DNA from 2 places in the Micromonospora sp. SYSU B005 genome. Region 2 is predicted to be linked to the other one. Evidence: riboswitches for the same ligand, from Rfam matches in the RefSeq annotation. Region 2 holds a riboswitch; the other holds the start of a gene.
The links. A riboswitch is a leader RNA that binds a small molecule or an ion and turns the genes downstream of it on or off. The one in region 2 is predicted to bind cobalamin.

Region 1: it holds a riboswitch for cobalamin, as region 2 does, so the genes downstream of both, SM452_RS22305 (ribonucleoside-diphosphate reductase subunit alpha) here and metE (5-methyltetrahydropteroyltriglutamate--homocysteine S-methyltransferase) in region 2, are expected to answer to the same signal.

What each region holds. Positions count from the first base shown of each region.
Region 1 covers NZ_JAXCFU010000010.1:105,077-114,477, reverse strand. Annotated here, with positions in the region: gene SM452_RS22320 (acyl-CoA thioesterase) at 79-591, shown strand; gene SM452_RS22315 (LysE family translocator) at 595-1,218, shown strand; gene SM452_RS22310 (PrsW family glutamic-type intramembrane protease) at 1,254-2,072, opposite strand; cobalamin riboswitch at 2,192-2,407, shown strand; gene SM452_RS22305 (ribonucleoside-diphosphate reductase subunit alpha) at 2,522-4,918, shown strand; gene SM452_RS22300 (ribonucleotide-diphosphate reductase subunit beta) at 4,909-5,937, shown strand; gene SM452_RS22295 (MFS transporter) at 5,958-7,193, opposite strand; gene SM452_RS22290 (condensation domain-containing protein) at 7,232-8,671, opposite strand; gene SM452_RS22285 (glycosyltransferase) at 8,686-9,401, opposite strand, start outside.
Region 2 covers NZ_JAXCFU010000021.1:25,777-35,177, forward strand. Annotated here, with positions in the region: gene SM452_RS28375 (cellulose binding domain-containing protein) at 1-222, opposite strand, end outside; gene metE (5-methyltetrahydropteroyltriglutamate--homocysteine S-methyltransferase) at 344-2,593, opposite strand; cobalamin riboswitch at 2,709-2,927, opposite strand; gene SM452_RS28385 (beta-1,3-glucanase family protein) at 3,132-4,724, opposite strand; gene SM452_RS28390 (hypothetical protein) at 4,891-5,331, shown strand; gene SM452_RS28395 (tetratricopeptide repeat protein) at 5,397-7,100, opposite strand; gene SM452_RS28400 (polysaccharide pyruvyl transferase family protein) at 7,355-8,680, opposite strand; gene SM452_RS28405 (alkane 1-monooxygenase) at 8,832-9,401, opposite strand, start outside.

The DNA of each region.
Region 1 (9,401 bases), on a different contig from region 2:
GGCAGGGCCGTCGGCGTGTCCTCGACGTGCACGCCCCGGCCGGTCGGCGGTCCGCTTCTGCGAGGACGGAACCGCACAGTGCCCGACACCATCACGCTCACCGGCCGACCACCGTCGGCCTCGCACCTGACCCTGTCGCAGATCATGGACCAGCACCACACCAACCTGATGGGCACGGTCCACGGCGGGCGCATCCTCAACCTGATCGACTCGGTCGCCGGGGTGGTCGCCGCCCGCCACTCCGACGGACCGGCCGTCACCGCCGCCATCGACGAGACCGCGTTCCTGCGCGCGGTACGCGTCGGGGACGTAGTGCACGTGGACGCCCGGATCACCTGGGCCGGCCGCAGCTCGATGGAGGTGGCGGTGAAGGTCAGCGCGGACCGGTGGGACCGCGCGGTGCCGCCGGTGGACGTGGCGACCGCGCACCTGGTGATGGTGGCGGTGGACGACGACGGGCAGCCCCGGCCGGTGCCGCCGCTGCACACCGAGACCGACGGCGACCGGCGGCGCTACCGGGAGGCGCAGATCCGGCGCGAGCACCGGCTGGCGCTGCGCCGGGCGCTGCTCGACGGCGCCGGGGAGGGCTGAGCGGTGCTCGGACTGTCGGCCGCCACGCTCGCCGGTTACCTGGCCGCGATCGTGGTGCTCATGCTCACCCCGGGGCCGGACATGATGTTCGTGCTCGCCAACGCCACCCGGTACGGCGCCCGGGCGGGCGCGGTGGCCGCGCTCGGGGTCGCCGCCGGGGAGGCGGTGCACGTCGCCGCCGTGGTGGCCGGGCTCGCCACCGTCATCGCCGCGTCCCCGGTGCTGTTCACCGCGATCCGGTGGGCCGGTGCGGCGTACCTGATCGTGCTGGGCCTGCGGGCGTTGCGCGGCACGGGCCGGCCCGGCGCGCGTGCGGACCGGCCGGACGGCGGCGCCGGGCGGGCGTTCCGGCGCGGACTGCTGACGAACCTGCTCAACCCGAAGATGATCCTGTTCAGCGTGGCGTTCCTGCCGCAGTTCGTCAGGCCCGAGGCGGGCCCGGTGGCGGCGCAGCTGGTGCTGCTCGGGGCGCTGTTCGTCGCGGTGCAGCTCGCCGTGGACCTGGCGCTCGGCGTGGGCGCCGGACGGTTCGCCGGGCGGTGGGGCGACAGCCGCTGGTCGCGGCGCGTCGACCGGCTCTGCGCTGTCGCCTTCGTCGCGCTCGGCGTCCGGCTGGCCGTCGGCTGACGGGCCGGGCTGAGCCGGACGGCCGGCCGCCCGGCTCAGCCGGGATGATGCGCGGCCGTCTCCCGGGATGCCGGCACGACCGGCGTCCCGGACGGGGCCGGCCGCTCGCGGTCCAGGTGCAGGCGCAGCAGCACCCAGCCCAGCGACACGGCGCCGATGAACACGTACGCGGGCTGGGTGCCGAACGTGTCCCAGCAGGTGTGCAGCGTGACGGCGGCGGCGAAGGTGAGCAGGAACGCCGCCAGCTTCCGGCCGCCGGGCGCGGCGGCGAACGTGAACAGCGCGGCGGCGGTCAGCCCGGTCCAGGCCAGGTGCGCGGCGGGCGCGGTGAGACCGCGAACCAGCAGCGTCCGCTCGACCGCGCCGAGGTTGCCCTCCGACCCGACGAACGCGGCGAACGCGTAGCCCATGGTCTCCAGCGCGGCGAACCCGGCGCCGGAGGCGACGCCGATCACCAGGCCCTGCGCCGGGGACGGGTGCCGCCGCCACAGCAGCAGGATGCCGGCCGGCACGATCAGCTTGGCGGTCTCCTCGGCCAGGCCGACGAGCGCCATCGGCAGGACACCGAGGCGGTGCAGCGTGCCGTACTCCAGCCAGCCGGCGGCGACCACGCCGACCACGCCGCCGAGGAGCGCGGCGACGCCGACGACGGAGCCGGGGACCGGACGGCGGGCCGGCCGCCCCTGGGCGAAGGCCAGGAACGTGGCGGGCGCGACGCACGCGCCGAGCACGATCAGCGCCGGGATGAACGTGACGGTCCCGGTGCCGGCGAGTGTCCCCAGCACCAGCAGGTGAAGCCCGCCGCCGACGAGCAGGACCGCCACCCACGCCCAGCGGCGCCCGGTATTCCCCATACGCCGAGTATCGCGCCCGCCGGCCCGCGCCGGAATCGGGGGTAGGCACTGTGGACAGTGAGATCATTCCGACACGCCGACACGACATCTGGTGTTGCACACAAGCCCTCACCGCCATATATGGTGGTGCCGCAGCTGGTTCGGCCGAGCCCTCCGGGGGCAAGGCCGAGGCAAGAGGGAACCCGGTGGGAATCCGGGACTGCCCCGCAGCGGTGAGTGGGAACGACAGCCGTCAACAGCACTGGGCCATCGGCCTGGGAAGCGACGGCCGGTAGGCGACCGGCGACCCCGGTCGGGCCCGCGAGTCCGAAGACCTGCCAGCGCGCCGTACGCCTCCGCGTACGGCGGCCGGAGGTCGCGCGGGACGACCGACGCCAGCAGCCGGGCCGGCCGCGCCGTGCCCGTTGGCGTCTCCCGCCGTCTCCAGACGGTGACAGCGAGGAGAGGTCATGACTGTCGTGCAGGAGAGTCCCCCGTCCGCCACCGGCGGGTCCGAGGCCCGCCGGCCGGCGATGCGGGTACGCAAGCGGGACGGCGACACCGAGCCGGTGGACGTCGGCAAGATCGTCCGGGCGGTCGAGCGCTGGGTCGCCGACCTGGACGAGGTGGACCCGCTGCGGGTGGCCACCAAGACGATAAGCGGGCTCTACGACGGGGCGACCACCGCCGAGCTGGACCGGTTGTCGATCCAGACCGCGGCGGAGCTGATCGGCGAGGAGCCGCAGTACTCGAAGCTGGCGGCGCGGCTGCTCGCCGCGTACGTGGACAAGGAGGTCCGCGGTCAGGGCGTGGCGAGCTTCAGCCAGTCGATCGCGTACGCGCACGGGCTGGGGCTGATCGGCGACGAGACGGCCGCGTTCGTGGCCCGGCACGCCCGCAAGCTCGACGACGCCGTGGACCCGGACGGCGACCTCCGGTTCGAGTACTTCGGACTGCGCACGGTCGCGGACCGCTACCTGCTTCGGCACCCGCAGTCGCGGCTGGTGGTGGAGACACCGCAGTACTGGCTGCTGCGGGTGGCCTGCGGGCTGTCCCGCACCCCGGGCGAGGCGGTCGGCTTCTACCGCCTGATGTCCAGCCTGGCGTACCTGCCCAGCTCCCCCACGCTGTTCAACTCCGGCACCCGGCACACCCAGATGTCGTCGTGCTTCCTGGTCGACTCGCCGCGCGACGAGCTGGACTCGATCTACGAGCGGTACCACCAGGTCGCGAAGCTGTCGAAGTTCTCCGGCGGCATCGGCATCTCCTGGTCGCGGGTGCGGGGCCGGGGCGCGCTGATCCGGGGCACCAACGGCCGGTCCAACGGCATCGTGCCGTTCCTCAAGACGCTCGACGCCGGGGTGGCCGCGGTCAACCAGGGCGGCCGGCGCAAGGGCGCGGCCTGCGTCTACCTGGAGCCGTGGCACCCGGACGTGGAGGAGTTCCTGGAGCTGCGGGACAACACCGGCGAGGAGTCCCGGCGTACGCACAACCTCAACCTCGCCAACTGGATCCCGGACGAGTTCATGCGCCGGGTCGAGGCCGACGGCGAGTGGTCGCTCGTCGACCCGTCGGACGCCCCGGAGCTGCCCGACCTGTACGGCGAGGCGTTCGACGCCGCGTACCGGGCGGCCGAGAAGAACGCGGTGCGCACGGTGAAGGCCCGGGACCTGTACGGGCGGATGATGCGCACGCTCGCGCAGACCGGCAACGGCTGGATGACGTTCAAGGACGCCGCGAACCGGCTGTCCAACCAGACCGGCGAGCCGGGCAACGTGATCCACCTGTCCAACCTGTGCACCGAGATCCTGGAGGTGAACGACGACGCCGAGACGGCGGTGTGCAACCTCGGGTCGGTGAACCTCGGCGCCCACGTCACCGCCGACGGCGTGGACTGGGAGCGGCTGCGCGCCACGGTCCGCACCGCTGTGGTCTTCCTCGACCGGGTGATCGACATCAACTACTACCCGGCCGAGCAGGCGGCGGCGTCGAACCCGCGCTGGCGGCCGGTCGGGCTCGGGCTGATGGGGTTGCAGGACGCGTTCTTCACGCTGCGCCTGCCGTTCGACTCGGCGCAGGCCAGGGAGCTGTCCACCCGCGTCCAGGAGGAGATCCTGCTGACCGCGCTGGAGACGTCCGCCGGGCTGGCCGAGCGGTTCGGGCCGCATCCGGCGTACCCGCAGACCCGGGCCGCGAAGGGTGACCTGCACCCGGACCTGTGGGGCGCGGAGCCGGCGCAGGCCGGACGGTGGGCGGCGCTGCGCGAGCGGATCGCCGCACACGGGCTGCGCAACTCGCTGCTGGTGGCGATCGCGCCGACCGCCACCATCGCCTCCATCGCCGGCTGCTACGAGTGCGTGGAGCCGCAGGTGTCCAACCTGTTCAAGCGCGAGACCATGTCCGGGGAGTTCCTCCAGGTCAACACGTACCTGGTGCGGGAGCTGAAGGCGCGCGGGCTGTGGACGCCGCAGGTCCGCGACCGGATCAAGCGGGCCGAGGGCTCGGTGCAGGACATCGCCGAACTGCCCGCGCCGGTTCGGGAGCTGTTCCGCACCGCCTGGGAGCTGCCGCAGCGGGCGCTGATCGACCTGGCCGCCGCGCGGGCGCCGTTCGTCGACCAGTCCCAGTCGCTGAACCTGTTCCTGAGCGCGCCGACCATCGGCAAGTTGTCCTCGATGTACCTGTACGCCTGGAAGGCCGGGCTGAAGACCACCTACTACCTGCGTTCCCGTCCCGCCACCCGCATCCAGCAGGCCACCGTCGCGCCGGTGCTCGCCCCGGTCTCCGGCGTGGTCTCCGCCGTGAGCGACGACGAGGCGCTGGCCTGTTCCCTGGAGAACCCCGAGAGCTGCGAGGCATGCCAGTGACCACCACCGCACCGAACCGGCACATGCTGCTCGACCCCGGCATGGACCTGACCCTGCGGCCGATGCGCTACCCGCGCTTCTTCGACCGCTTCAAGGACGCGATCAAGAACACCTGGACGGTCGAGGAGGTGGACCTGCACTCCGACCTCGCCGACCTGGCGAAGCTGTCCCCCGCCGAACGGCACCTGGTGTCGCGGCTGGTGGCGTTCTTCGCGACCGGCGACACCATCGTCGCCAACAACCTGGTGCTCAACCTCTACCAGCACGTCAACTCGCCCGAGGGCCGGCTCTACCTGTCCCGGCAGCTGTTCGAGGAGGCGGTGCACGTCCAGTTCTACCTGAACCTGCTGGACACGTACGTGCCGGACGAGAAGGAACGGTTCGCCGCGTTCGCCGCGGTGGAGAACATCCCGTCGATCGCCCGCAAGGCCGAGTTCTGCTTCCGGTGGATCGACTCGATCTTCGAGCTGCGCGAGCTGCGGACCCGCGCGGACCGGCGGGCGTTCCTGCTCAACCTGATCTGCTTCGCCGCGTGCATCGAGGGCCTGTTCTTCTACGGCGCGTTCGCCTACGTCTACTTCCTGCGCTCCCGGGGCCTGCTCAACGGGCTGGCCTCCGGCACCAACTGGGTGTTCCGGGACGAGTCGATGCACATGGCGTTCGCCTTCGACGTGGTGGAGACCGTACGCGCCGAGGAGCCGGACCTGTTCGACGACGAGATGGAGAAGCAGGTGAGGGAGATGCTGGCCGAGGCGGTGGAGTGCGAGGTGGGCTTCGCCGCGGACCTGCTCGGGCAGGGCGTGCCCGGGATGTCGCTCGCGGACATGCGCGAGTACCTCCAGCACGTGGCCGACCGGCGCCTCGCAGTGCTCGGCATCGCCCCCATGTACGGCAGCGGCAACCCGTTCGCGTTCATGGAGTTGCAGGACGTGCAGGAGCTGTCCAACTTCTTCGAGCGCCGGGTGTCGGCGTACCAGGTCGGGGTGACCGGGTCGGTCACCTTCGACGACGACTTCTGACCGCCGCCCCGCCCCGGCCGTCACGGCCGGGGCGGGACCGGGCTCTCACCGGGCAGCGCCGTCGCCCGGACCCGCCCGATCAACGCCACCACGGCGACCGCCATCACGGCCACCACCACGAACGCGCTGCGCAGGTTCAGCGCACCGGCGAGCAGGCCGATCACCGGCGCCGCGAGCAACGCGCCCGGCCACTGGCCCATCGCCACCACCGAGACGCCCTCACCGGAGGTGAGGCCCGGCTGCTCGCCGGCGAAGCCGAGCACCGTCGGGGTCACGCACGCCAGGCCGAAGCCGAGCAGTCCGAAGCCGGCCATCACCGCGGCCGGATGGGGGTACGCCACCGGCAGCGCCACACCCGCTGTGGCGACGAGCGCGGACAGCCGCACGAAGCGGATCCGCCCGAACCGGCCCGCCAGCCGGTCTCCGACCAGCCGGGCGACGGTGGCGGCGAGCGACAGACAGGTGTACGTGGCGGCGGCGAGCACCGCGGCGGCGCCCGCCACCTCGGTCGCGTACAGCGCGCTCCACTGTGCGCCGGCCATCTCGATGAACGAGGCGAGGAACGCGATCACCGCGAGCAGCAGCAGTTGCGGGGTGAACCGGTCGCGCAGCCGTCGCCGGGCCTCGCCGTCCTTCGTCTCCTGCCGGGGCGTATCAGGCAGCCAGCGGTGCGTGCCGATCAGCAGCGCGCCCAGCAGGACGCTGGTGACGGCCATCTGCGCCGACGGGGACATCCCGATCGCCGCGGCGCCGGTGCCGCAGAGGCCACCGGCCAGCATGCCGATGCTGAAGCCGGCGTGGAACGTGGACAGGATCGGCCGCCCGTAGCGCTTCTGCACCTCTACCGACTGGGCGTTCATCGGCGTGGCCAGCAGGTTCGCCGCGAAGCCCCAGACCGCCAGGCCGCCGACCAGCGCCACCACTGTGGTGGACGCGGCCAGCAGCGGCGCGTTGAGCAGGATCAGCGCGGCCCCGGCCAGCGCCAGCCGGCGGGTGTTGATCCGGCTGATCAGCACCGCCACCACGACCAGGGAGACCAGCTCCCCGGCGTTCGTGGCGATGTTCGCCAGGCCCCAGCCGGTGTTGCCGACGCCTACCGCGTCCCGCACCTCCGGTACGCGGGCCGACCACCCGCCGATGGCCAGGCCCATGATGACGAAGAGCAGCGCCACCGACCAGCGGGCCCGTACGGCCGAGCGTGGCACCGGCGGCGCGGGCTGCTCCGTCGTGTGCTGGTTCGTCGAGGTGTCCGTCATGGTCGTCGTACCTCTCTCCGATCGGTCCGTCGGAACTCCTACCCGATCGCGTGGTCGAGGAAGCACGCACCGTCAGGAAGGCGTACCCGCTCCGGGGTGGTGGCCGGGTCGGTGACGAGCGCCGAGACCACCGCGACGTAGTCGTCGATCAGGCCGCGTACCAGGTCGTCGCCGAACACGCCCCGGTTGCGGATCACCACGCCGCCGGCCCGGTCGTCGTCCACCACGACGATCGGCGAACCCCGCTTGACCCAGACGGGCAGGCATTCGGGCGGCACGTCGGCGGCGACCACCGGCGGCGGTGTGCCGGGCGCGGGCCGGGCGGTGATGTCGACCGGCTCCACCCGCAGCCCCGGGCAGTGCAGCACCGGCGACGCCGACGCGGCGGACTGGAACCAGGCGTCGAACAGGTGGTTGTCCGGCCAGGGGCGGATCGCCGCGAAGTCGGGGCGGACCGCCCGGGCCAGCCGGTGGAACGCGGTGGCGTGCGCGACGGCCTCGGCCAGCGAGGTGTGCGCGGCGCCTACCACCGCGCTCATCGGCGCGTCCGCCGCGACGTCGACCGGCAGGTAGACGTTGTTCGTGAACTGACCGACGAGCTGCCGGGACAACGGGCTCTCCCGGCCCAGCGTGGTGGTGCCCAGCACCACCCGGGACCGGCCGGCCCGCCGCGACAGCAGCACCAGGTACGCGGCCAGCAGCAGCACGTACGGGCTGGTGCGGGCCCGCCGGGCGGCCGGACGCAGCCGCGCGGTGACCTCCGGCGGGAACGCGAAGCGGGTGGCCACCTCGGCGCTGAGCGCGACGTCCGGCGCCGGCGTCGACGCCGGGAAGAGCTGGTACGGCTCCACCGGCCGCAGCCGGTCCCGCCAGTACGCGGCCCGGGCGGCGGCGTCGATGCCGTTGCCGGCCTGCTCCGCCTCCTGGAGCGCGGCGAGCGCGGTGGGGTCCACGCCCAGCGGCGGCTGCGGATCGGCCGCGCCGAGCCGGGCCGAGTACGCGTGGCACAGGTCCTCCACCACGACGCGGCACGACCAGCCGTCGGAGACCATGTGGAAGAAGCAGAGCGCGAGCACGTGCTCGGTCTCGGAGAGCCGGACCAGGGCGGCCCGCCACAGCGGCGCCCGGCCGGGGTCGAACGCGTCGTTGCGGTGCGCGTACGCGATCCGCTCGACCCGGGCCTGCTGCTCGGCCGGCGGCAGGCCGGACAGGTCGACGTACTCCAGCGGCGACTCGACGTGCGGCAGGATCCGCACCTCGGGCTCCACGCCGATGCGGTCGAACCGCATCCGCAGCGCGTCGTGCCGGTCCACCACGTCCTGCATCGCCTGCCGCAGCACGTCGACCCGCAGCGCGCCCCGCAGCCGGCGGAACTCCACCACCACGAGCCGTGAGGCGCCGGGGCGGGCCGGGTCGAGCGCGGTCATGAACTCCCACATCATCTGCTGGCCGGGGGCCAGCGGGTACGTCGTCGGCACCACCACTCCCTCCGTCAGGCCGCCACCGGCGCGACCGGCCGGCGGTCCGCCTCGTCCGGCCGATGGTCCGCCCCGTCCGGCTGGTAGTCGGCCTCGTCCGGCGCGCGGAAACCGGTGAAGAGCAGGTCGGGGCGGCCGAGCCGGAGTGAGGTGACGAACGCGGCCCCGTCGAAGAGCGTCTCGATCGCCGCGCAGGCCATCGACTCGGCCACCGCGCGCGGACCCCGGTCGCCGCCGAGCCGGCCGGGTGTCTTCGCGGCGATCACCGCGGCCGCGACGGCCGGCACCGCGAGCAGGCTGCGCCCACCGCTGCGGCGGGCGGTCAGCAGCCCGGCCAGCGCGGTCACGGCGAGCGTGCTGGCGGTGTTGAGCACGAACCGGCGCCGGTGCGGGTGGGCGAGGCAGAGCCACTGCTCGGAGCGCCCGTACGTGGTGAACCGGTAGGCGACCGCGCGGAACGTGTCGGCGACGCCGGTGTCGTGGGTGATCACCCCGTCCGGGTCGGTGAGCAGCACGTAACCGGCGTCGGTGAGCAGCAGCCCGAGGTGCAGGTCCTCGCCGCCCAGCGGCATCGGGGAGTCCTCCGGGAACCCGCCGACCGCCTCGAAGACGGAGCGCTTCACCGCCATGTTCGCCCCGGCGCCCCAGGACACGCGCTCGTAGTGCAGCGGCCGGGTCAGGTCACCGAGCAGCAGGTAGGAGCGGCGCATCACGCGGAAGAACGCGCTGT
Region 2 (9,401 bases):
TTGACCGCCCGCCTGCCGGAACCGCAGCCACCAGTCGGTGACGGGAGAGCCCAGGTTGGTGACGGTGAGCTCGGCCCAGAAGCCGCTGGACCACTCCCGGGTGATCGTGTAGTCCACCGTGCATGCCGTCGCGGCGTAGGCCGGCCGCAGCACCATCGTCGTGGCCCCGCCGACGACGACCGCGGCGGCTGTAGCCAGCGCGAAGATCCTGCGTCGCATCATGCCCCCCGCACATCGACACACATCACTTCATGCAGCCTCGGCGCTCGGGGCACGGTCTGTCAAGGGCTGAACCGGGTCCGGGCCGGGCGGAACGGCGCGGCGTTCCGCCCGGCCCGCCGGCTCAGCGTCCGCGCAGCTCGGCCGCGGCGGCGACCAGGTGCTTGAGGGACGCCTCGACCTCGGGATAGCCGCGCGTCTTGAGGCCGCAGTCGGGGTTCACCCACAGCCGCTCGGCCGGCACCGCGGCCACGGCCCGGCGCAGCGCGCCGACGACCTCGTCGTGGGACGGCACCCGGGGTGAGTGGATGTCCCAGACGCCGGGCCCCACACCCCGGCGGTATCCGATCGCGGCGAGGTCGTCGAGGACCTCCATCCGGGAGCGGGATGCCTCGATGCTTGTGACGTCGGCGTCGAGGGCGTCGATGGACGTGATCACCTCCCCGAACTCCGAGTAGCACAGGTGGGTGTGGATCTGGGTGTCGTCGGCGACTCCGCAGGTGGCCAGGCGGAACGCCCCGACTGCCCAGTCCAGGTACGCCTTCTGGTCCGCCCTGCGCAGTGGCAGCGTCTCACGCAGCGCCGGCTCGTCGACCTGGATGACCCGGATACCGGCTGCCTCGAGATCACGGCACTCGTCGCGCAGGGCGAGCGCGACCTGGTCCGCGGTGTCTGCCAGTGGCTGGTCGCTGCGGACGAACGACCAGGCCAGGATCGTGACCGGGCCGGTGAGCATGCCCTTGACCGGCCGGTTGGTCAGCGACTGCGCGTAGGTGGACCAGTTGACGGTCATCGGCGCCCTGCGTGCCACGTCGCCGTAGATGACGGGCGGACGCACGTATCGGGAGCCGTAGGACTGGACCCAGCCGTGTTCGGTGGCGGCGAACCCGGCCAGCTGCTCGCCGAAGTACTGGACCATGTCGTTTCGTTCCGGCTCGCCGTGCACGAGCACGTCCAGACCCAGCCGCTCCTGAAGCCGGACGACGTGCTCGACCTCGGCGCGCATACGCCGGGTGTAGACGGTGTCGTCGAGGCGGCCGGCTCGATGCTCGGCACGCGCGCGGCGCAGCTCGTCGGTCTGCGGGAACGATCCGATGGTCGTGGTCGGCAAGGGCGGCAGATTCAGCCGGGCCTGCTGTGCCGCCGCTCGCTCCGGGTACGCGCCGCGCTGCCGATCCGTGGCGCGCAGTGCGGCGAGCCGGCCGCGTACGGTGTCGTCGCGCCATGCGGCGGGGGTGGGCGGCAGCGGCTCGGGCAGGGACGTGGTGCCGTTGCGCAGCGCGCGGCCGAGCCGAACGACCTCATCGACCTTCTGCCGGGCGAAGGCGAGCCGCTGAACCAACGCCTGGTCGAGAGCGGTCTCGGCGGACAGGTCCTCCGGCACGTGCAGCAGCGAGCACGAGGTGGACACGGCGACGTGGTCGGCGAGGGCGGTGACGGCGGCACCAGCCGCCACGGCGGCGCGCAGGTCGGTACGCCAGACGTTGCGGCCGTCGACGAGGCCGGCCACGATCGTCTTGCCGCGCAGCGGTCCCGCACCGGCCAGCCGCCGCAGGTTGCCGGGCCCGGCCACCAGATCCACGCCGACCGCTTCGACCGGCGTGTCGAGCAGGGCGGGCAGCGCGTCACCGAGCTCGCCGAAATAGGTGGCGACGAAGATCGCCGGCCGCTGTTCCACCGCGCCGAGCCGGGTGTACGCCTCCCGCAACGCGTCGATCTCGGCGGTGCTCCGGTCGGCGACGTAGGCGGGTTCATCCAGCTGCACCCATCGCACGCCCGCCGCGGCGAGGGATCGCAGGATGTCGGCGTACACGTCGGCCAGGTCGGTCAACCGGTCGAACGGTTCGCCGCGCGCCTCGGTGGGCTTGGCCAGCAGCAGGAATGTGGCCGGCCCGACCAGCACCGGCCGGCTGTCGATTCCCAGCTCGCGGGCCTCACGGTACTCGCGCAGCGCCTTGTCGGGATTCGCCGCGAAGGCGGTGTCGGAGCCGATCTCGGGAACCAGATAGTGGTAGTTGGTGTCGAACCACTTCGTCAGTTCGAGCGCCGGCTCGGCATCGACGCCCCGGGCCATGGCGAAGTAGGTGCCGAGATCGCCGAGGCCGAGACGGGCGAACCGGTGCGGGATCGCGCCGACGGCGACGGCCGTGTCCAGCACGTGGTCATAGAAGGAGAACGTGTTGGACGGGATCGCGTCCAGGCGCGCGTCGCGCAGCGTCCGCCAGACCTTCGCCCGTAGCGCGGCAGAGGTCGCCGTCAACTCCTCGGCGTCGATCCGGCCCGCCCAGTAGGCCTCGACGGCCTTCTTGAGTTGCCGGTTGCCCCCGATACGCGGATAGCCCAGCACGGTGCTCTGACCGAATGCGGTACTCATGGAGATCCCTTCCCTCGAAGCACACGAGGCCGATCGGGGCGGGAGGGAAGGGGTACAGGCGGCGTACCGGCTTCCGCACCGGCCGTCCCGAGCGACCGTCGGCGGCGCACACCGGACGGTGCGCGCGGTGCGGGCAGGTCTTCGGACTCGCGGGCGCGACCGGATCCACCCGGTCACCTACTGGCCGTCGCTTCCCAGACCTCACGGTCCAGTGCTTCGATGACGGCTGTCGTTCCCACTCACCGCTGCGGGGCAGTCCCGGACTCACACCGGGTTCCCTCTTACGACGCCACACCCGTCACGGGCGCGGCGAACCAGCACCGTTGTCTATCGTATGGGGCGGAGAGCCGACGTGGTCGGCGCGTCCGTCCTGCGGGACGGCGAGCCGTCGCGGGGCCCAAGCCCGGTCGCGGAGGCCGGCGTCCCGTTGGGACAACGGCCTCCGCCGGCTCGCCCGGTGCTTGACGCGCGTCGTCCGTCGCGCTGGCGGGTGGCGGGAGCGACTCGCGGTCGGCCCCCGCCCCCGTCGCAGGGCCGGTCAGCCCTTGCGCCACTTCTGGTTGGCCGTGCCCCCGCAGTCCCAGAGCTGGAGCCTCGCGCCGTCGTTGCCGTTCCAGTCCTTGATGTCGACGCACTTGCCGGCCTGGAGGTTGACCAGGTCTCCGGCCGCGTTCAGGGTGAACTGCTGGGCGCCGGTGCCGTTGCAGGTGTAGAGCTGCACCGCCGCACCGTTCGCGGTGGACCCGGCGTCGATGTCCATGCACTTGTTGTTCTGGCTCTTGAGCGCTGTGCCGCTGAACGTCCACTTCTGCGCGTTGGTGTTGTTGCAGTTCCACATCTGCAGCGGCGCGCGGTCGACGAAGTTGGAGCTCGGCACGTCGATGCACTTGTTGTTCCAGTTGCTGACCACTGGCACCCCGGTGGTCGGGGTGCCGCCGCCACCGCCGGTGAACGGGCTGAGGATCAGTCCGGCCGAACGGGGGTCGCCGTCGTGCACCAGCGACTCGAATCCGCCGACGTCGTCGAAGGCGAACGCGTACGCCCGGCCGTCGGTCATGTTGGCGTGGATCAGGCGGGCGTACTGGTTGGTGGGGTTGCTGCGGTAGAAGTCGGCGGCGTTCGTGCTGGGCTGGGTGTCGATGGTGCCGAGTGTGCCGCGGTTGAGGGCGGCGCAGAGCGTACGCGAGATCGGGCCGACCGCCTGGTCGTTCGGCGCGGGCAGGTCGCCGTCGCAGCCCCAGACGCTGGCCGAGGAGGGCCGGTTGAAGGAGGCGACGACCTGGCCGCTGCCGTTGGTGAAGGTCATGGTGTTGCCCGAGGTACGGCCGTAGTACCGGATGGCCGGCTGGTCGGCGAAGGGCGCCACGGTCAGGGTCTTCGTGGTGTACGCGTTCCACGCGGACGCGATGTACGAGTCCAGGTACGTGGTGCTGAGCAGACCGGCCCCGGCCGCCTTGCCCGGAGCCAGGACGCGCAGCACGGTCCCGTCGGAGCGGGTGTGGACGGTGCCGGCCCAGCCCGGCTGCGCCCGGATCCCGTCGATGACCGCGTTGCGTCCGTTGGCCACCACGTCGCCGGTGCGCTTGGTGACGCCGTTGGCGCCGGTCACGGTGACCGCGTGCGGGATGGCGAACATGTCGACCTGGGAGCTGTTGAGCCACAGCCCGGAGTCGTTGTAGGTGAACTCGCTCCAGTCGAACAGGATGTCGCGGTTCGCGTCACCGGCCGCCCAGGGCGCGGGCTGCACCAGTCCGTCCGGGGTGAGGAAGAACGTCAGCTTCTGCCCGAGGGAGAAGTAGGCCCGGCCGGAGAAGCCGCGGGGGAACTGGATCGTGGTGCTGCCGCCGTTGCCGGGGCCCGGTATGGAGACGTCCGGCGCGGGTGACGGCGGGATCTGCCCGCCGGTCCACGGCACGAAGGCACCGCCGGAGGTGACGTAGCCGAGCCGGCCGGAGGACAGCTGGACGCCGATGACGTAGAGGTAGACCGGGTCGCTGCGGCCGGTGGTGTTGGTGACGGTGACCGGTAGCAACGCCGGTCCGACCGCCTGGGCGGGCGTGGCGACGACGGCGCCGGTGAGCCCGGCGAGCAGGGCGGACGCGGCGGCGAGCAGCCTTCTTCGGAGACGCATGGCGACACCTCGCTGGAGACAGGGGGACGGGAGAGCGCTCTCTCAGCAGGGTCCAATTGTTAATATTGTTTGTCAATAGGTGGTTGCCTATGGATTGGGGCCACCGTGAAGGTCACCGGTTGATTAAGATCCACTCCGGAACAGTCGACTGTGGATTGGGTAGTTCATGAGACGCATGCTTTCGGCGCTGACCGCGCTGGTGACCGTCGCGGCCGGCCTGACTGTCGGTGCTCCCGCCGCCCACGCGGCCGGCTCCTGCTCGGGGACCATCACCTACAGCCAGGTGCAGTCGTCCGGGCTCGGTGAACTGGTGATCTACTACAACAGCAGCAACGGCGGCACCAACAGCGCCTGCTTCTACCACCGCGGCGCGGCGTACGGGAAGTCGGCGCCGACCTTCGTGCAGATCTACCGCTGCGCGGAGCGGTCGGGCGAGGGCGCGCACTGCACCCGGTCGGGCGGCGCGGACACCAATTCCGGTGACTTCAGCTATTACGCCGGCCCGGTCGCCGTCACCGGCACGGCGAACTACTGCGTCGAGGCGGTCGGCTACATCGGATGGGCCGGTCAGCGCCACCAGATCTACAGCCGCCGCCAGGGCTGCTGAGCCCACTCCCCTTCCCCGGACCGGGGCCGGCGCACGACGAGCGCCGGCTCCCCGGCCGGGCCGGGTCAGACGGCCAGCGCCCGGCGGCACCGGGCGAGTTCCGCCCGCAGATCCCGCCGTAGGGCCCGGTCCAGGCCGGGCTGGGCGAGCGCCTGGGCGAAGTCGCGGGCCGCCTCGTCCCACCGGCCCAGCCGGGCCAGGGCCGTACCCCGGTTGTAGCGCGGCACGGGAGCCTCCGACAGCGCCACCGCCCGGTCCAGGTCGGCGAGCGCGGCGGCCACGTCGCCGCGCTCGAACCGGGCGGCGGCCCGGTTCGTCCACGCCTCCACCAGCTCGGGGTCACCGCTCAGGGCCCGGGTGAGCAGTTCGTCGGCCTCGGCGGCCCGGCCACGCTCGGCGAGGACCAGGCCCAGGGTGCACAGCAGCGCGGGCTCCTGCGGAGCGCCGGCCAGCCCGGCCCGCGCGCCCGCCTCGGCGGCGTCCAGCGCGCCGCGCTCCACGTGCAGGTTGACCAGGGCGATCCGGGCGTCGAGGTGCCCCGGTTCGATGGCGAGCACCCGCTCCAGGTCGGCGCGCGCCCGCTCGGGGCGGCCCCGCTCCTGCTGGAGCGCGGCCCGGTTGTAGTACGCCTCGGGCAGGTGCGGTCCCAGCCGGATGGCGGCGTCGTAGTCCCTGATCGCGGCTCGGGTCCGGCCCGCCGCCCGGTAGAGGGCGGCGCGGTCCACGTAGTACTCGCAGTTGCCGGGGTCGTGGGCGATCACGGTGTCCAGGTCGGCCAGCGCCCGCGCCGGGTCGCCCAGCGCGAGGTACACCTGCGCCCGGTTGTGGCGCAGCCGGGCCAGGTCCTGCGGGCGTTCACCGGGACCGAGCGCGGCCGTCAGCCGGGCCAGCCCGTCGTCCACGAGCCGCAGCGCCCGGTCGGGCCGGCCCGCCCGGCTGTCCAGCAGCGCCAGGCCCTGCTCGTAGAAGACCGTCGACAACAGCCGCTGGCGTGGGTCGGCCAGCTCGGTGGCGAGGTACAGCGCCCGCTCCAGCCACTGCCGGGCCAGCGCCGGGTCCTGGTCGGCCGCCGGCAGGTGCCGGGCGTGCAGCATGGCGGTGGCGTACGCCGCCGACATCGTGATCTTCGGATCGTCGGTGGCGGCCCGCGCCTCGTCGTAGAGGTCGAGCGCCTCGGCGGCCCGGTTCAGGGCCGCCAGGGCGGTGGCCAGGCCGGTGGTGAACGCCCACCAGTGCCGCAGGTCGCCGTCGGGGGTGACCGCCGCCCGCCCGCGCCGGGCGACCCGGGCCGCGTGGTGGTAGTAGCCGCTGGCCAGGCTGTCGCCCAGGGCCCGCCGCAACGCCTGCGGGGTGCGCTCGTCGGGCGCCGGGTCGGGGGCACCGTCGTCGCGCAGGTCGAGGCGCACCGGGGAAGGCCCGAGCCGGCGGGCCAGCGCGCCCAGCAGTTCGGCTGTCGTCTCGTCGGCGCTGGCGACGTGATCGAACCGGACGGTCACGGGCCGCCGGAGCGTGCCGGCCCAGGCTGCCACCAGCTCCGCCGCGCCGTAGGCCAGACAGGCGGTACGACGGGCCGGGTGGAAGCGGATCGGCTCCTCCTCGGCGGCCGGCCGGGCCGCCGGATCGAGCCGGGGAACGATCGCGTGCAGTTCGACCGCGTGCCGGGCCGCCAGGCGGGGCCGGTCGGCGGCGACGCGACCGAGGAAGGCCGAGACCCCGGCGTACGGTCCGTGGTCGCGGTGGCAGTCGTAGCGCTCCGCGCCGTCCGTCACCGCAGGGCCCGGCGCCGCAGGGGCGGGCGCCCGGGAGCGCCCGCCGGGCCGGCAGTTACCAGCACCACTCGATCCACAGCCGGCGTGCGCCGGACACCAGACGGAGTGCAGTCGTGCGACGGATGGTCATCGTCCTCATAGGAACCTCCGATGTGATGCACCTCAGGGCTGGCCCAGAGCGTAATGCCGGTCGATGGGAATAAGAAGGGTTCTCGCGATTCGCGGCCGGCGAAGCCTGCGCAGGCGTACGACGGTCAGCGCGACAGCATCCGGCGGACCCGGCCGCCCACCGCCTGCTTGACCTGGTCGCGCAGTGGCTGCGCGCGGCGTGCCTTGAGCTTCTGCTGCAGCGCCTGGTTCTCGTCCCGCAGCCACTGCATGCGCGCCAGCAGTTCCTCGGCGGTGTAGGCGGAGGCCGGCCGGACCGCCGGCGGGTAGACGGTTCGGCGGACCTGCTCGTCGAAGCGGGTGGCGCTGTCCCCGTCGGCGAACGACAGGCCGAGGTCGTGCCTGGCGAGGAACGCGGTGATCCGCGCGAACCGCTCCTTGTGGCCCTCGTTCAGGGCCGTGTAGTCGGCTTCCTCGTAGAGCTGGGCGGCGTCGACGTCGGGCGGCACGTCGCGCATCAACCGGTGCGGGATGTCGAAGTAGCGGGCCAGTTCCAGGGTGCGCGAGTCGTGTGCGAGGAGATACCCGGGAGTGCCGGAGATCAGCGCCGTGATGGTGCCGTGGATCCTGGTGCCGAAGGCGAAGTCGAATCCGGCGAGATACTCCATCCAGGGCCACGGGTCCATGAACATCCGCACCTTGTCCTCGACGAAGAGCGGATGTGAGGTGTGGATCGGCATGTCGTCGGTCTTGCCGCGCAAGTTCGGTGCGTCGCCGTAGAGCAGGGTGCCCAGGGTGTACAGGCCCTGCGCGATGTAGCGCAGGTTCGGGTAGCGCTGGTGGTGGTGGCGGACGAGCGGGGCCAACGCGCGGACGTACGGCGAGATGACGAACGCGAGCCGGTCCTGGGTGCTCAGGGCCACCTTCGCCTTCTCGACCCGCAGGCTGTCACCGTGCAGGAACATCGACGGGCAGCCGATCTGCTCGACGGCGGAGAAGCCCAGCGCACGCAGGTAGTTCTCGCTGATCTCGCCGCGTACGCCGATGCTGTGCGACCGGTCCAGCACCGCCCGGCAGAACGCCTTCACCGGCTCGTCGATCGGGCGCAGGGACTCCAGGCCGCCGTCCACGTCGGTCTGCGCCCCGACCCCGAGCACCACCACCGGGATCTTGAGCCGCTCGATCAGCCGGGCCATCGACGTCAACCGGTTCGCGTAGTCGTGGCGGAACGCGTTCGCCAGCGGGATCACGAAGACGTCGTACTTCTCGTTGATCTCGTCGGCATCGCGCGGGTCCGCCCGGAACCGCGACGGGGTGATCTCCGCCGTCGAGGTGGCCAGCAGCTTGTGCGCGGCGTGGCTGAAGACCAGGTTGCCGCTGTTCTTGCCGATCCAGTCCCGCTCGTAGGTCTCCTCGGCGGTGACGACGTCGAACGGGCCCTTGCGGGCTCGCAGCAGGATCCGCTGGTGCATCCGGGGTGTCCACCCTTCGTCCCGGACGCCGCGGCGCCCGGCGAGGCCGAAGCGGCGCGATCGGCCGGGCACGGCCCCGTTCCGTGCAGGAACAGAGATCCTACGCCTTGACACAGAGAGGTGCCGTCAGCCCCACACGTCCCGGGCCGGGTCAGGCGGCGGGAACCGCTGTGGTGTCCGCGGCGGGCCGGCCGTAGCGGCGACGCAGCCGGGCCTCGGCGCGGGGGTGGCGATTGGCGAGGTTCAGGTCGCCGCCGTAGTGCGCCAGAACCCGTGGGTTCATCACCCGGTACCACAGCGGCGGGACGAGAGCGAGCAACACCATCGAGGCGTAGCCTCCGGGCAGTCGCGGCGAGACGTCGAAGCTGCGCAGCGTCTGGTAGCGGCGCAGCGGGTTGGCGTGGTGGTCGCTGTGGCGTTGCAGCTGGAAGAGGAACACGTTGGTGACGACGCGGTCACTGTTCCAGCTGTGCCGTGGGTCGACCTTCTCGAAGCGGCCGGTGGCGGTGCGCCGGCGGCACAATCCGTAGTGCTCGAGATAGTTGACCGCTTCCAGCAGCGAGAAGCCGACGATCGCCTGCAGGAACAGGAAGGGCACGAGCCGCCACCCGAACACCGCGATCAGCAGGGCGAAGAGTACGACGGTCATGAGCCCGGCGTTGAGCAGGTTGTTACGCAGCGTCCACGGGCTCCTGTGGCGCAGCCGGAAGCGGCCGGTCTC